One region of the Arthrobacter sp. Z1-9 genome, then DNA from elsewhere that is predicted to be linked to it. Evidence: riboswitches for the same ligand, from Rfam matches in the RefSeq annotation. Region 1 holds a riboswitch; the other holds the start of a gene.

Region 1 (3,401 bases):
CGGCGGATATAGCGCAGCAGCTGGGTTTCCGAGCGGTGCGTGTTGAACACCGGGTGCTGCAGGAAGGCGGAGGTGCGCAGCACGGACTCCGGCAGCTCAAACCCGGCAGCCTCAACAACCGGACCGGCACCAAAGGCGACGGCAACCGCGGAGAGGACCTCCGGCGTCGTGGTTTCATCGACTGACACGCCAACTGTGTCCGCATCGATGAGGCGCAGGTTGATGCCGCGGGCTTCGGCGGCGGTGATCACCTTGGCGGCCTTGCCGGGCACGCGGACGGTGAGGGTGTCGAAGAAGGTGTCGGACACCAGTTCGCGTCCGGCGGTCTTCAGCGTGGTGGCCAGGGCGCGGGCGTTGTTGCGGACGGTTTCGGCGATCGCCTTCAGTCCGTCGGGGCCGTGGTAGACGGCGTAGAAGGACGAGACGATCGCGAGCAGTGCCTGCGCGGTGCAGATGTTGGAGGTGGCCTTCTCGCGGCGGATGTGCTGCTCGCGGGTCTGGAGGGCCAGGCGGTAGGCGGGGACACCGGCGTCGTCCTTGGAAACGCCCACGATCCGGCCGGGAAGGGTGCGTTCCATGCCCTGGCGCACTGCCATGTACGCGGCGTGCGGTCCCCCAAAGAACAACGGCACGCCGAGGCGCTGTGTGGAGCCGACGGCGATGTCCGCGCCCTGCTCCCCCGGCGGGGTGATGAGGGTGAGGGCCAGGAGGTCAGCGGCGACGGTGACCAGGGCACCGCGGTCCTTGGCCTCGGCGATGACGCCGGACTGGTCCCAGACCCGGCCGGAGACGCCGGGCTGCTGGAGGACGACGCCGTTGATGTCGCCGTCGGGCAGTCCGTTGGTGAGGTCGGCGACCTCCACCTCGAAGCCGAGGGCCTCGGCGCGGCCCAGCACGATGGCGATGGTCTGCGGGAGGAGGTCGGCGTCGAGGACGGTCTTGCCGTCCTTGGCCGTCTTGGACTTGTTGGCCCGGCGCATGAGCAGCACCGCTTCGGCGACGGCGGTGGCTTCGTCGAGCAGGGACGCGTTGGCCACCGGGAGCGCGGTGAGGTCCTGGACCATGGTCTGGAAGTTCAGCAGTGCTTCGAGCCGGCCCTGGGAGATTTCCGGCTGGTACGGGGTGTAGGCGGTGTACCAGGCGGGGGCTTCGAGGATGTTGCGGCGGATCACCGGCGGGGTCACGGTGTCGTAATAGCCCTGGCCGATCATCTGCACGGCCATCTTGTTCTTGCCGGCAAGCTTGCGGAGCTCGGCGAGGACCTGGACTTCGCTCAGGGCGCCCTCGAGGGTGAGGGGCTTGTCCTGGCGGATGGAATCGGGGACCGCGCTGTCGACGAGGCCATCGACGCTGTCGTAGCCGACGGCCTTGAGCATGGTGTCGATGTCGGACTGGCGGCGCGCGCCGATATGGCGGTCTGCGAAGGTGGTTGGGGACGATTGAACCGTCATGAGAGGAACTCCATAATTCAGGTGGTGCCGAAACACCACGTTGATTCGGGTTCCTCCCCGCTCTGTATTGGACCTGAGAGTTTTGCGTTGCCCTGCTGTCAGCAGGACGCCACTTGCACCGTCGGTGAGCCCGGTTGCCCGGACTGCTTTCCAGAGTTGCCTTGCCGCGGCGGTACGTGGGCCTGAGAGATTCCTGGGGAGGATTTGCTCCTACGGCGCCTGCAGAACGTACCGGCAGGACTCTCCCGCCGCAGATCATCAGCACGTGCCACTGGTGGGTGACACGGCTCACACCATACCGGGTTCCGGGGCGGGATGCAAAACGGGGGCCGCTTTTCAGGCAAGCGTACGACGGCGGGAGGTGCCGCCGTCGTGCCCTCACCGAAGCGCGGGTCAGGGGTTCCTGGTGCCGGCTTTCCTGCCGATTCGATACCCGGCCCAGAATGCCAGGACGAGCAAACCCGCGACGGCGATTGCCAGGCCGGCCTGCGTCCCCGGCGTGACGAAAGACAGGCCGCTTCCGCTGAAAGGCTCGTTGTCCAGCGGCGCATAGGCGAACCAACCGAAGCTGACATTCTGGCTGTTGCTCCACGCGATGAAGCACCCCGCGAGCACCACGGCGAGCGCCGCTATCGGCAGGACGGCTCCGCGGAGGCGGGCAGTCCTTGGCCTTGTGTGTTCTCCAGGTGTGTTGTTTTCCCCCATGCTGGCGAGTCTAGTGGTGCTGCTGATTGTTACCCGGCACCCGGGACAGACGACGCCGGTGGTGGCTAGGCTGGGCGGATGTTGACCATCGGCAGCACCGTTCTTGGCGTCAATGACGTCGCCCGCGCCACAGCTTTTTGGCAGGCCGCCCTCGACTATGTCCCCCGCGGGCCCGGCGACGAAACCTGGGTGATCCTTGTGCCGGCGTCGGGACCGGGAACGCAGCTGGCACTCATGCTGAGCGAGACGCCCGTCCAGGACCGCCCGCGCATCCACTTGGATTTGTACGCGGACGATCAGGCAGCAGAGGTGGAGCGGCTGATCTCACTCGGTGCCCGGAGCGTCGACTGGGACCTGTACCCGGAGGACTCCGACTTCGTGGTGCTCGCCGACCCCGACGGGAACCGTTTCTGCATCATCGACCAAAGCCCGCGGTAGCACCGCCGTCGAACCTTGTGCCGGTAATACTCGTTGTGGGCGGTTGTACGGGCAATCCGGGAACAAGCGCGCCCTCCATGCCGTTTGCATGCCTACGAGCGGCATTCCCATGCGGCGGCACCCAACAGAACGGAACCACATGGTCAGGGCTATCTGGAACGGAAAAGTCATCGCCGAATCCACGGACACCGTGGTGGTGGAGGGCAACCATTACTTTCCGCGCGACGCGGTCAACGCGGGCTACCTCAGGGACAGTGACCTGTATTCGGTCTGCCCCTGGAAGGGCAAGGCCAGCTACCACTCGCTGGAAGTGGACGGAAAGCTGAACGTGGATGCGGCCTGGTTTTACCCGGAGCCCAAAGTGCGCGCCAAGCAGATCGAGGACCGCATCGCGTTTTGGCGCGGCGTGACCATCGAGGCGTAGCAGCGGACAGCAAACGGGCGGCGTCGGGACTTCCCGCTGTCGCCCCTTGCTTTTGCCAGGGCCCGCCATCGCACCTCCGTGTCCAGTCGGGCTACGCCGCCAGCGGCAGATCGAACAGTTGCTCGGCCAGCCGGATGAGGTGGCGGGGAGCGTCGGTCTCTTCGCCGGACTTTGTGTGGCCAAGGAACATGGCGGTTCCGTGGATGGTTTTATCGAGATCGATGCCCGCTTCTCGGATGAGGACCTCGGCGCGGAGGTTCTCGGTGTACCTGATCCCCTCGCTGTCCAGGTAGGCATGCCAGTCAGTGCCGGCAATACGCCCTACTTCCCCTGCAGCCACCCGCTGTAGTGCTGAAAGGTCCAGCTCCACGGTCTTGATGTGA
Region 2 (3,401 bases), 1.7 Mb from region 1:
CCCAGGGCCAGCGGCCCGGCACCGTCGGTGGCGAATTCCTTGATGCCGTAAACCACCGGAACCATGGTGAGCAGCGAGAGCAGGATGCTTGGCACATCCACCCGGCCGGGTGTTGGGTCCTTGGACTCCGGGATGAATGCGGGTCCGAAGGCCAGCAGGGGCAGCATGATGGGCACGGCCACGAGGAGTACTGCTCCCCACCAGAACTGTTCAACGAGCCACCCGCCAAAAATCGGCCCCAGGGCGGCGCCGCCGGAAAATCCCGCGGCCCAGATGGCAATGGCCAGCCGCCGGCGGTTGGGATCCACAAAAATGTTGCGGATCAGGGACAGCGTGGAGGGCATGAGCATGGCGCCGAAGAAACCCAGGGCCGCGCGGCCGGCAATCAGCCAGCCGGCGCTGGGAGCGAAAGCTGTTGCTGCTGATATGGCCGCAAAACCAATGCTGCCGATGATCAGGAGCCGCCGGCGCCCAATCCGGTCGCCCAGGCTCCCCATAGCCACGAGCAATCCAGCCAGCACCAGCGGATAGGCATCCACAATCCACAGCAACTCCACTCCCGAGGTGCCCAGCGCAGCCGCGATCGCAGGCAGCGCGAAGGTCAGTGCCGTATTGTCCACGGCCACGAGGAGGACGGGGAACATCAGCAACCCCAGCGCGAGCCAGTCACGCCGCGTACCCCTTGCGGGATCCGGGGTGGTCAGGGCGGTGCGGGTGAGTGCTTGCTGGGAAGAGGTGGACGGCGTCATTCGATAACTATACCGTCCAGACGGTATAGTTAAGAAATCGAGGACCGGCGATGCATGATGGGAAGCATGCCCCGAAAACCCGTAGCGCGAGACGCAGTCCTCGATGCCTTTGAAGAACTCCTCATCGACGTGGGGGAGCGCGCCGCCACGCTGGATGCGGTGGCAAAGCGGGCCGGCGTCTCCAAGGGCGGCCTGCTGTACCACTTCCCCAACAAGGAAGCGCTGATCACGGCCACCCTGGAGCGGTTGGACCGCCTGGCAGGGGAAGACCTCGCCGCGATGGCGGCCGCGCCTGAAGGGGCCGCTGCCTACTTCATCCGGTCATCCCTCTGGTCCGACACCCCCATGGACCGCTCTTTTGTCGCCGTGACGCGACTCGCCGAGGTGGCCCACGAGGATGCCCGCCGCCGCTTCGCAGTGATCCAGCAGCAGTGGCTGGACCTGATCGGCAAGGACGTGGGCGCGGCGATGGCAAAGGCCGTGCTGTATATGGGGGACGGGTTGTACTTCAACGCCATGTGGGAAAGCGGGCCGTCTGGAAACGCGGGGGACAGGCAGGCCGAGGTGGACGAACTCCTGGCTGCCGTGGAACGGCTGAGGGGCTAGCCGGTATTTGCTCCTGAGCCTGCGGCGTAGGAGAATTAGTGCATGTGTGGGCCGTTTCCGGCCACCAGGAAAACCCAAATGAATAGCCTTTGATCTGCGGCGGGAGAGTTCTGCCAGAAGGTACAAGCAGGCGCCGTAGGAGCAATACCTCCCCAGGAATCTCACAGGCCCATGTACCGCCGCGGCGAGGCAACTCTGGAAAGTAGCAGGCTGTCCGCCTGGCATCCGGTTCCCGGATACCTGGGCTGCTGTGCTCACCGACGGTGCAAGCGGGGCCAGCGTCAGCAGGCAACGCGGAAACTCTCAGGTCCAATACAGAGCGGGGAGGAACCCGACTCGATGCGGCGTACCCTGACGCCGCCTTAGCTATGGAGTTCCTCGTGACTGTATCTCCGGCCTCCGCCACCCCGGCCTCCGCCACCCCGGCCTCCGCCACTTCGGCTATTGCCGCCCCGGCTGCTGCCACCTTCGTTGACCGGCACATCGGCGCCCGCCGGGAGGCCGACGTCGACACCATGCTCAAGGCCGTGGGCTACGACACCGTGGACGCACTGGTGGATACTGCCGTCCCCAAGGACATCCGCCAGGATTCCCCGCTGGGACTGACGGGCGCGCTGAGCGAGGTGGAGGCCCTTACCGAACTGCGCAGGCTGGCCGCCAAGAACAAGACTGCCGTCCAGATGATCGGCCAGGGCTACTACGACACCGTCACGCCGCCGGTGATCCGCCGCAACATCCTTGAGGGCCCGGCCTGGTACACCGCCTACACGCCCTACCAGCCCGAGATTTCCCAGGGCCGGCTCGAAGCGCTGATCAACTTCCAGACCATGGTCCAGGACCTGGTGGGCCTGCCCATCGCCAACGCCTCCCTGCTGGACGAAGCCACGGCCGTGGCCGAGGCCGTGCTGATGATGCGCCGGGCGAATAAAAACAAAGATGCGCGTGACGGCAAGACAGTCCTGGACGCTGATTGCCTGCCGCAGACCATCGCCATCGTTAAGGGCCGCGCCGAGGCGCTCGGCTTCGAGGTTGAGGTCGCGGACCTCACCGACGGACTGCCCGACGGCGCCATCAACGGCGTGGTCCTGCAGCAGCCCGGCGCTTCCGGCAGGGTCTTTGACCACAGCGCCGTGATCGCCGACGCCAAGGAGCGCGGCGCCCTCGTGACCGTCGCCGCTGACCTGCTCGCCCTGACCCTCATCACGCCTCCCGGTGAGCAGGGCGCGGACATCGCCGTCGGCTCGGCGCAGCGCTTCGGTGTCCCGCTGTTTTACGGCGGCCCTCACGCCGCCTACATGGCAGTCCAGAAAGGCCTGGAACGCTCGATGCCCGGCCGGCTGGTGGGCGTCTCCAAAGACTCCGCAGGGACCCCGGCCTACCGCCTTGCCCTGCAGACCCGCGAGCAGCACATCCGCCGCGAGAAGGCCACGTCCAACATCTGCACGGCCCAGGCCCTGCTGGGCATCGTGGCCTCGATGTACGCCGTCTACCACGGCCCCGAGGGGCTGAAGGCGATTGCGCAGTCCGCGCACGCACATGCCAGGACCCTTGCCGCCTCGCTCAAGGCCGCCGGCCTTGAGGTACTGCACACCAGCTTCTTCGATACCGTTACGGTTTCCGTTCCCGGCAAGGCGGCGGGCATCATTGCCGCCGCAGAGGCCAAGGGAATCAACCTGCGCAGCATCGACGCGGATACGGTGGGCTTCTCCACCGACGAGACGACAACGCGGGACATTGTCGACGCCGTCCTTGAAGCTTTTGGTGCCGGGCTGGCCGAGATGACGGACGGGTTCGGCCTGGACGCCGCCGTCGAACGTTCCTCAGAGTTCCTGCAGCACCCGGTGTTCAACACCTACCGTTCAGAGACGCAACTCCTCCGCTACATCCGCAAGCTCTCCGACCGGGACCTGGCACTGGACCGCACCATGATCCCGCTGGGCTCCTGCACCATGAAACTGAACGCAACGGCCGAGATGGAAGCCATCTCCTGGCCCGAGTTCGCCTCGATCCACCCGTTCGCTCCGGACTCCCAGACCGAAGGCTGGC

The links. Region 1 has a riboswitch for glycine ahead of gcvP (aminomethyl-transferring glycine dehydrogenase). Riboswitches for the same ligand answer to the same signal wherever they lie in the genome.
Region 2: it holds a riboswitch for glycine, as region 1 does, so the genes downstream of both, gcvP (aminomethyl-transferring glycine dehydrogenase) here and gcvP (aminomethyl-transferring glycine dehydrogenase) in region 1, are expected to answer to the same signal.

The regions. Positions count from the first base shown of each region.
Region 1 is NZ_CP096456.1:3,663,005-3,666,405, forward strand. It holds gene gcvP (aminomethyl-transferring glycine dehydrogenase) at 1-1,451, opposite strand, end outside; glycine riboswitch at 1,504-1,610, opposite strand; glycine riboswitch at 1,612-1,709, opposite strand; gene M1D93_RS17035 (hypothetical protein) at 1,845-2,156, opposite strand; gene M1D93_RS17040 (VOC family protein) at 2,235-2,594, shown strand; gene M1D93_RS17045 (DUF427 domain-containing protein) at 2,734-3,018, shown strand; gene M1D93_RS17050 (hypothetical protein) at 3,110-3,401, opposite strand, start outside.
Region 2 is NZ_CP096456.1:1,015,137-1,018,537, forward strand. It holds gene M1D93_RS04750 (MFS transporter) at 1-749, opposite strand, end outside; gene M1D93_RS04755 (TetR/AcrR family transcriptional regulator) at 816-1,355, shown strand; glycine riboswitch at 1,446-1,544, shown strand; gene gcvP (aminomethyl-transferring glycine dehydrogenase) at 1,724-3,401, shown strand, end outside.